4 regions of the Streptomyces africanus genome follow, and region 3 is predicted to be linked to each of the others. Evidence: riboswitches for the same ligand, from Rfam matches in the RefSeq annotation. Region 3 holds a riboswitch; each other region holds the start of a gene.
What was found. Region 3 has a riboswitch for cyclic di-AMP ahead of QF034_RS16140 (LysM peptidoglycan-binding domain-containing protein). Riboswitches for the same ligand answer to the same signal wherever they lie in the genome.
Positions count from the first base shown of each region.

Region 1 (2,190 bases), 590 kb from region 3:
GCTCTTCGTGGGCGACCCCGAGGCACCCCGCCTCTTCGGACCCGGCGGCTACCAGTCCGGGCGGCTCCGGCTGCTGGAGACCCGGCGGATCGAGGACGTCGTCCTCATGCGCTACGAGCCGACCGCCCCCGGCACCGGCCCCCTGCCCGCCGCCGCCGACCACCACTGGCTGGCCCTCGCCTGCGAACTGGCCGCACAGTGCCCGCCGTCGGACACGGCGTTCAGCGTCGGCGCGGTGGTCGTCGCGGCCGACGGCACGGAACTGGCCCGCGGCCACTCCCGCGAAGGCGGCGATCCGGTCGTGCACGCCGAGGAGGCGGCCCTGGCCAAGCTCGACCCGGCCGACCCCAGGCTCGCCGGCGCGACGGTCTACAGCAGCCTGGAGCCCTGCGCCCGCCGGGCCTCCCGCCCCGCACCCTGCGCCCGGCTGATCCTCGACGCGGGCGTACAGCGCGTGGTCACGGCCTGGCGCGAGCCGGACACCTTCGTGGCGGACGCCGACGGCAGCGGCCTCCTGGCGGCCCGGGGAGTGGAGGTCCTCGTCCTCCCGGAGCACGAGGAGCAGGCCAAGGCACCCAACCGACACCTGCCGCGCCGCCGCTGAGCACCGGTGTGCGCGAGCGGTCCCGCGGATGGCGTACACTGGAGTCACAACGACGCGGGGTGGAGCAGCTCGGTAGCTCGCTGGGCTCATAACCCAGAGGTCGCAGGTTCAAATCCTGTCCCCGCTACTGAAGGCCGAGGGCCGGAATCCGAAAGGGTTCCGGCCCTCGGTGTTTTCTCTGGGCTCGCCATTACTGTCGGTGAGTGAATCGCACCGCTTCGCATCACAACTGACGCACCGTCAAAACCCGTGAGTCACTTACGCAGCGGTCAACTCGCCCGTTTTGGACCGGTCATGGGAGATTGGTCCGCGCGAAAAAGGTTAATGATCAAGCGGAACCGCTGGAATACCCACCGCGCGTCTATTAACGTTCGATAACGCAGCGCGGTCGTCCCAGCCGTCACAGAAGGCGGCTCCGTGCGCACGCGCCGAATCCCGAAAGGGAACCGGGGAACCACCACTTGGGGTGAATCGAGCGGATGCCGCCGTGGAAGCACGGCCGGTATACGCGCGTAGGAGACCTTCCTGCTCCGAACCCGTCAGCTAACCCGGTAGGCGAGAAGGAAGGAAAGGAGTACGCCCACGTGGCGTCCAACCGGCCTGCCCCCGCGGCCCCGTCCGCGCCGAACCAGCGCGACACCGAAACCTTCGGCTACGGCGGTCAGCACACCGACGAGGGCCCGTTCCAGGAATGGAACCCCACCGCGGAGTCCATCCGCCCCATCCGTGGCCGGCATCGCGTCACCAAGCAGCGCGGCGGAGGACTCGCGCGCAGCTCCACCGTCCTGGGCGTCGGCGTCATAGCCGCCGTGGGCGCGGGCGGCATGGCCAGCGCCCAGACCGGCAAGCCGCCGGTGTCGATCTCCGTTCCGGACCTGCCCTCGGTGGGTTCCCTCATCTCGGACGACGACACCCCCGAAGGCTCCGCCACCCCGCTCAGCGACCTCGCCACGGCGTCCGCCGACACCGAGCAGGGCACCTCCGGCGCCGGTGAGGCACTGCGCGCCCGGATCATGGCGCAGGTCGAGCACCAGCAGGAACAGATCGAGACCAAGGCCGCGCAGGACTCCGCCGAAGCCGCCCGGAAGGCGGCTGCGGAGGCCGCCGCCAAGGCCGAGAAGGAAGCCAAGGCCAAGGCCGCCGAAGCCAAGAAGAAGGCGGAGGAGGAGGCCCGGAAGAAGGCCGAGGCCGAGCGGCTCGCCGCCCTCGCCAAGCAGTACACGCTGCCCACCTCCGCGTACACCATCACCTCGACCTTCGGTCAGGCCGGCGCCTACTGGTCCTCCGGCTACCACACCGGCCTCGACTTCGCCGCCCCCACGGGCACGCCCATCAAGGCGGTGCACAGCGGCACCATCACCGAGGCCGGCTGGAACGGGTCGTACGGCTACAAGACGGTCCTGACCCTCGATGACGGCACGGAGATCTGGTACGCGCACCAGTCGTCCATCGGCGTCAGCGTCGGCCAGAAGGTCAGCACGGGCGACGTCATCGGCCGCGTGGGTGCGACCGGCAACGTCACCGGGGCGCATCTGCACCTCGAGGTCCACACCGGAGGGTCCAACAGCGGCATCGACCCGATGGCG
Region 1 covers NZ_JAUSYP010000001.1:4,108,843-4,111,032, reverse strand. Annotated here, with positions in the region: gene QF034_RS19020 (dihydrofolate reductase family protein) at 1-604, shown strand, start outside; tRNA gene QF034_RS19015 (tRNA-Met) at 658-731, shown strand; cyclic di-AMP (ydaO/yuaA leader) riboswitch at 1,021-1,177, shown strand; gene QF034_RS19010 (M23 family metallopeptidase) at 1,189-2,190, shown strand, end outside.
Region 1: it holds a riboswitch for cyclic di-AMP, as region 3 does, so the genes downstream of both, QF034_RS19010 (M23 family metallopeptidase) here and QF034_RS16140 (LysM peptidoglycan-binding domain-containing protein) in region 3, are expected to answer to the same signal.

Region 2 (2,190 bases), 3.0 Mb from region 3:
GGCCTCGGGGAAGCGGAGTGGTGCGCCGTCAGACGCTCACGCCGTGCGAGCGGAGGTAGGCGACGGGGTCGATGTCGGAGCCGTACTCGGGGCTCGTCCGGGCCTCGAAGTGCAGGTGCGGGCCGGTGACGTTGCCGGTCGCGCCGGACAGGCCGATCTGCTGGCCGGGGGTGACCTTCTGGCCCACCGAGACGCCGATGGACGACAGGTGGCCGTACTGGGTGTACGTGCCGTCGTTCATCTTGATCACGATCTGGTTGCCGTAGGAGCCGCCCCAGCCGGCCTCGACAACCTCGCCCATGCCGACCGCGTGGACGGAGGTGCCGCTGGCGGCGTGGAAGTCGACACCGGTGTGGCTGCCGGAGGACCACAGGCCGCTGCTGGCCTGGTAGCCGGTGGAGACGTACGAGCCGGAGATCGGGGGCACGAAGGTGTTGAGGCGCTTGCGCTCGGCCTCGCGGGCGGCGCGCTCCTTGGCCTCGCGGGCCTTCTCGGCCGCCTCCTTGGCCTCCTTGGCCGCCTCGGCGGCTCGCTCGCGGGCGGCCTCCTCGGCCTTCTTCTTGGCGGCGGCCTCCTCGGCGGCCTGCTTCTGGGCGGCGGCCTGGGCGTCGATCTGCTGGGCCACGGTGTCGCCCATGGTGACGACGGGGGTGAGGCCGGTCTGCTCGACGGAGGGCTCGGCGGCGAAGGCCGGGGCGGCCACGGTGCCGATGACACCGGTGGTGGCGAGGGCCGCGACGCCCGCCGCGCGGGCCGTGCCGCGCTGCATGCGGCTGGGACGACGATGCTTCCCGGTGGCGCGGGTGAACGCCATGGAGTGCCTGGTCCTTTCCTTCCTTCTCGCCTACCGGGTTAGCTGACGGGTTCGGAGCAGGAAGGTCTCCTACGGACCCCCTCGCGGCTCGCGCGGGCGTCCGATTCACCCCAGGGACTGCGGTGGGTCCCCGGCTCCCCTGGCTCGCGCCGTACGGGGACTCGGCGATGACTGTCCGGTGCCGCGGGTGCGGCGCACTGCCTGACGAACAGCCCGGACGAACCTAAGCGGGTCCACTTTCAATTCCCAAACGGATCCGGGTTTTTGTAGCGCATCCCACAGGGCAGACACGCAACCTCCGCACTAATTCGGGCATAAAGGAGCCCTGGTGCCTTAGAAGACAACCAGGGCCCCTACGCGCGCGTGCCCCTACTCGGCGGCGACGACCGCGACTTCGCCGATGCCCAGGGCCTCGACCGGGCCCTTGATCTGCGCCGCGTCACCGACGAGCACCGTCACCAGACGGTCCACCGGGAAGGCGCTGACGGCCGCCGCGGTGGCCTCCACGGTGCCGGTCTCGGCGAGCTGCCGGTACAGCGTGGCCTGGAAGTCGTCGGGCAGGTGCTGCTCGACCTGGTCGGCCAGCGTGCTCGCGACGGCCGCCGCCATCTCATACTTCAGCGGCGCCACGCCGACCAGGTTCTGCACGGCGACGTCCCGCTCGGCGTCGGTCAGCCCCTGGGCGGCGAGCGTGCGCAGCACCGTCCAGAGGTCCTGGAGGGCGGGGCCGGTGTTGGGCGTGTCCACCGAGCCGCTGATGGCGAGCATCGCGGCACCGGTCCCGTCCGGGGCGGACCGGAGGACCTGGCCGAAGGCCCGCACCCCGTAGGTGTAGCCCTTCTCCTCGCGCAGCACGCGGTCCAGGCGGGAGGTGAGGGTGCCGCCGAGGCAGTACGTGCCGAGCACCTGCGCGGGCCACACGCGGTCGTGCCGGTCCGGGCCGATCCGGCCGATCAGCAGCTGCGTCTGGACGGCGCCGGGACGGTCCACGATGACGACCCGGCCCGTGTCGTCGGCGGTCACCGGCGGCACCGGGCGCGGCTCGGCCGCGGTGCCGGTCCAGGCGCCCAGTGTGTCGCCGAGCAGGGCGTCGAGGTCGATGCCGGTGAGGTCGCCGACGACCACGGCGGTGGCCGTGGCGGGCCTGACGTGCCTCTCGTAGAAGGCGCGTACGGCCGCGGAGTCGATCGCGGCGACCGTCTCCTCGGTGCCCTGGCGGGGCCGGGACATGCGCGAGTCCGCGGGGAACAGCTCCTTGGAGAGCTCCTTGGCGGCACGGCGGGCGGGGTTGGCCAGCTCGTGCGGGATCTCGTCGAGGCGGTTGCGGACCAGCCGCTCGACCTCGCTGTCCGCGAACGCGGGGGCCCTCAGGGCGT
Region 2 covers NZ_JAUSYP010000001.1:6,525,826-6,528,015, reverse strand. Annotated here, with positions in the region: gene QF034_RS30255 (M23 family metallopeptidase) at 29-814, opposite strand; cyclic di-AMP (ydaO/yuaA leader) riboswitch at 828-991, opposite strand; gene QF034_RS30250 (M16 family metallopeptidase) at 1,184-2,190, opposite strand, start outside.
Region 2: it holds a riboswitch for cyclic di-AMP, as region 3 does, so the genes downstream of both, QF034_RS30255 (M23 family metallopeptidase) here and QF034_RS16140 (LysM peptidoglycan-binding domain-containing protein) in region 3, are expected to answer to the same signal.

Region 3 (2,190 bases):
TGGCCGAGAGAATCCTCGCCGACCAGGGGGTCGGCGCGTGGCGCACCTGCGGGCTGCTCTCCGGCCTGGAGCAGGACAAGAGCCCGGACACGTCCGACTCGTCCGCTCCGACGGACTCGCCCGGACTGCTCGACTCCGTCGAGTCGTCTCCTGACGGGCAGTCGACCCCGGAGGGCGAAACCACCAAGTCCGACAAGTCATCCGATTCTGCCGACTCCTCGACGCAGGACCCGTCGCCCGCCCCCGAGAGTGACAAGCCCGACAACTCCCGTCAGGGCGACGACTCTTCGGCACCCGCCGCAACCGGAACGGAAACCGAACCCGACACCGCCGCCGGCCGCCACCGCGGCCCCAGCGCCGACGAGGGCACCGCGGCCGAGGACGGCCGTACGTCCGGGTCCGCCGGACGGCACGCCTCGCGCGCCGGCGAGGCCTCGCGGGAGGCGACGGACGGCTCCTACATCGTCCGCCCCGGCGACAGTCTCTGGTCCATCGCGAACTCCCTTGACCTGAGTGGCGGGTGGCACGCGCTCTACGTCGGGAACGAGACGGCCGTCGGCACTGACCCGAACTTCATCCGCCCCGGTCAGAAGCTCACGGTAGAGGGCGAAGCGGACGAGAAGTAGCCGGTGGGGCAGTCCGGAAACGGGGGCGGAAGTCACCCCGAAACCGTGCGAGTTCACGTCACGGTTCGCGCTGAATGTCCCTTATCGGTGCGGTGAGAGATAGATCTCAGAAGCCCTGATCGTCTTTGAAATTCCGCGGATCGCGTGTCTACGGTCATGACCGCTCGTCACCGCGAGCCCCGGCTGCCGCAACGCCGAATCCTGCCAGCGGCCGCACGGGAACAGTCGTCGCGTCAAGCGCCGTAGGCAGGAGCGGGGGACCCAAGGTAAGTGCCCGACCGGCCGGTTGTGCCGGAAGGGCTTGGGGTGAAGCCGTGTCCCGGGAGGGGCGCGGCCGGGCAACTCAACCGGCCCGAACCCGACAGCTCACCTCGCAGGCGTCGGTGAGGGGATCTCTCCATGCTGTTTTCCGGCAAGGGCACGCACCGCCGTCCGTCCAAGACCTCTCGGGTCATCGCCATCGCCGGTGTCACCGGTGCCGCCGTCGCCGCCCCGCTGATGGCGTCCGGCAGCGCCTCCGCCGCCACCGCCTCCGAGTGGGACGCCGTCGCCCAGTGCGAGTCCGGCGGCAACTGGTCCATCAACACCGGCAACGGTTACTACGGCGGTCTGCAGTTCTCCGCCTCCACCTGGTCCGCGTACGGCGGCACCCAGTACGCCTCCACCGCCGACCAGGCCAGCAAGGACCAGCAGATCCAGGTCGCCGAGAAGGTCCTGGCGAGCCAGGGCAAGGGTGCCTGGCCGGTCTGCGGCAAGGGCCTGTCGAGCGCCGGCTACAGCGGCGGCTCCGAGCAGAGCAGCGGCTCCACCGAGACCCGCCAGACCGAGCAGCAGCCGGCCTCCCGCTCCGACGAGCGCCCGGCCCAGACCCAGAAGACGGTCACCACCCCGACCGGCAAGAAGGTCAAGAAGGGTGACGGCGAGTACAAGGTCGTCAAGGGCGACACCCTCAGCTCGATCGCGACCGAGCAGAAGGTCGAGGGCGGCTGGGAGAAGCTGTTCGAGCTGAACAAGGACATCGTCACGGACGCCAACCTGATCTACCCGGGCCAGCAGCTGCACCTGAAGTAAGCGGCGGCCCGCCCCGTCCCCACGGGCTCCCCGCCCCGGTGCGTCTTCCCCCGTACGCACCGGGGCGGGGTTTTTTCTGCCGGTCTTTGCGATCCGGCTTTGTTCCGTTCGGAAACAATTTACTCTCGGTTCTGTCCATGGGGTGGGCGACCCGGTGGCCGATCGCCCGGAGCCGGTTAGGCTCATGTCGCGAGCCACCGCGGCCCGCGCCTCGCCGGGTCCACGCGGCCCGCGTACCCGCGTCACATGAAGAAGGAGATGCTCGTGCCGTCCATCGACGTCGTCGTAGCCCGGGAAATCCTGGACTCCCGAGGCAACCCCACGGTCGAGGTCGAGGTCGGCCTCGACGACGGCAGCACCGGCCGTGCCGCCGTCCCGTCCGGCGCCTCCACGGGCGCCTTCGAGGCCATCGAGCTGCGCGACGGCGACTCGAACCGCTACCTCGGCAAGGGTGTGGAGAAGGCCGTCCTCGCGGTCATCGAGCAGATCGGCC
Region 3 covers NZ_JAUSYP010000001.1:3,521,736-3,523,925, reverse strand. Annotated here, with positions in the region: gene QF034_RS16145 (LysM peptidoglycan-binding domain-containing protein) at 1-626, shown strand, start outside; cyclic di-AMP (ydaO/yuaA leader) riboswitch at 855-1,021, shown strand; gene QF034_RS16140 (LysM peptidoglycan-binding domain-containing protein) at 1,026-1,697, shown strand; gene eno (phosphopyruvate hydratase) at 1,962-2,190, shown strand, end outside.

Region 4 (2,190 bases), 1.8 Mb from region 3:
CTGGGCGGCGAAGTCCTCCTCGTCGATCAGCTCGTTCTTCAGGTTGCTGATCTTGGCGCTGAAGGACTTCGGCGGGAAGCGCTTGGGGTCGAGGTCCAGGTCGCGGCAGACCAGGGCCATCAGGCGCTTGGAGTCGGCGGCGTCGTAGATCGAGAACGAGGACGTGAAGCCGAGCTTCTTGCTCTCGCGGCGCAGGATGCGCACGCACGCGCTGTGGAAGGTCATCACCCACATCGCGTTCGCCCGCGGGCCGACGAGCTGCTCGACGCGCTCCTTCATCTCGCCGGCGGCCTTGTTGGTGAAGGTGATCGCGAGGATCTGCCCCGGGTGCACGTCCCGCTCGGCGAGCAGGTGGGCGATGCGGTGCGTGAGCACGCGGGTCTTGCCAGAGCCGGCACCGGCCACGATGAGCAGCGGGGAGCCGGAGTGGACGACGGCGGCGCGCTGGTTGTCGTTCAGCCCCTCCAGGAGGGCGGCGGTGTCCACCGGCGGGCGCGGGGCGCCGTCGCGGTAGTAGGCGTCCCGGTCCGGGGGCACGTCGAACTTCCCGCCGAACAGATCGTCCGGAACCGGCTCCGGTACGTGATCGTCCTCGGGTGGCGGCGGGGGCTCGTCCGCGGGGCCCCGCTGGGCCTGGAGGTCCGCCAGGAAGCTGTCGTCAAAGAGGCTGCTCATCGCTCTCCGAGTCTAGGGCGCCCCACTGACAGCCCGCCGCCGCCCTGAGCACATCGCCGAAAGACCCCCCTCGTCACCCTGCATCCCCACATGATCACGGCCTGCTACGGACGTCACAATCATGGACGACTCGTGACCAACCACCCTTGACCGGTCACTCTCGGCGACGCTCCGGGATAAGGTCACGAAAATGTATCGGGCATATCACCCATCAACCTTCACAAGGGCCACACCAGTTGGCTACCGTGCGGGCAGGCCGCACGACCCCCACCGGCGAACGTCGCCGGGCCGCGCGGCCTCCGCCGAGTCCGGTGTGCCGCAGCGGCAGCCGGAGCCGGGGACCCAACCGAGAACTCTGGGGTGAATCGGCCCGACTCCCTTCGCGGAGACGGCCGTAGGGCAACCCTTCCGATATACCCGCCCGAACCCGACAGCTAACCCGGTAGGCGGAGCATGGAAGGAGTCGCCTCCCTTGGCGTCGCACCGCAAGTCGCGTCCCGCTGGTACGCGCGTCGCAGGCATACGGACCCCCGCCCTGGCAACGGCGGCCCTCACATCCGTGGCCCTGCTGTCCCAGTCGGCCAACGCCGCCCCCGAGGCCGATGACAAGCCGAGTCTCGAGGAAGTCGAGAAGAAGGTCGACGACCTGTACCGCCAGGCCGAGTCGGCGACCGACAAGTACAACTCGGCCAAGGAGAAGACCACCAAGCAGCGCAAGCGCGTCGACACCCTCCTCGACGACGTCGCCGAGCGCACCCAGAAGCTCAACGAGGCACGGGAGGAACTCGGTTCCTTCGCCGCCGCCCAGTACCGCACCGGTGCCTCCGCCCCGGACACGGCGACGTTCCTGCTCGCGGACACCCCGCAGGACTACTTCGACCAGACCCAGCTGATGGGCCGGATGACCGGCCGTCAGAAGGTCGCGGTCGACGACTACGTCACCCAGCAGTCCGAGACGATGAAGAAGCGCCAGGAGGCCACCGAGAGCCTCGAGACGCTCACCGAGACGCAGGGCGACCTGAAGACGGCCAAGGCCACCGTCCAGCGGAAGCTCGCCGACGCGCGCGAACTGCTGTCGAAGCTGACCGCCGAGGAGAAGGCACGGCTCGCGGCGATCGAGCGGGAGAAGCAGCAGGAGGCCGCCCGCAAGGCCGCCGAGCTGGCCCGGCAGCAGGCCGCTCAGCAGCAGGCGCAGGAGCAGGCCGCCCAGCAGCAGGACAGCGGCTCCTCGTCGACGGGCTCCGGCTCGTCCACCTCGACGGCCCCGGCCGACTCCTCGTACGCCACCAAGGCCGAGAAGGCGCTCGCCTTCGCCCGCGCCCAGATCGGCAAGCCGTACGTCTGGGGCGCCGTCGGCCCCGGTTCCTACGACTGCTCCGGCCTCACCCAGGCCGCGTGGAAGGCCGCGGGCGTCACCCTGCCGCGCACGACCTACGACCAGGTCAACGCCGGCACCACGGTCTCCCTGGCCGACGCCCAGCCCGGTGACCTGGTCTTCTTCTACGACGACGTCAC
Region 4 covers NZ_JAUSYP010000001.1:5,369,353-5,371,542, reverse strand. Annotated here, with positions in the region: gene pcrA (DNA helicase PcrA) at 1-675, opposite strand, end outside; cyclic di-AMP (ydaO/yuaA leader) riboswitch at 966-1,139, shown strand; gene QF034_RS25055 (C40 family peptidase) at 1,148-2,190, shown strand, end outside.
Region 4: it holds a riboswitch for cyclic di-AMP, as region 3 does, so the genes downstream of both, QF034_RS25055 (C40 family peptidase) here and QF034_RS16140 (LysM peptidoglycan-binding domain-containing protein) in region 3, are expected to answer to the same signal.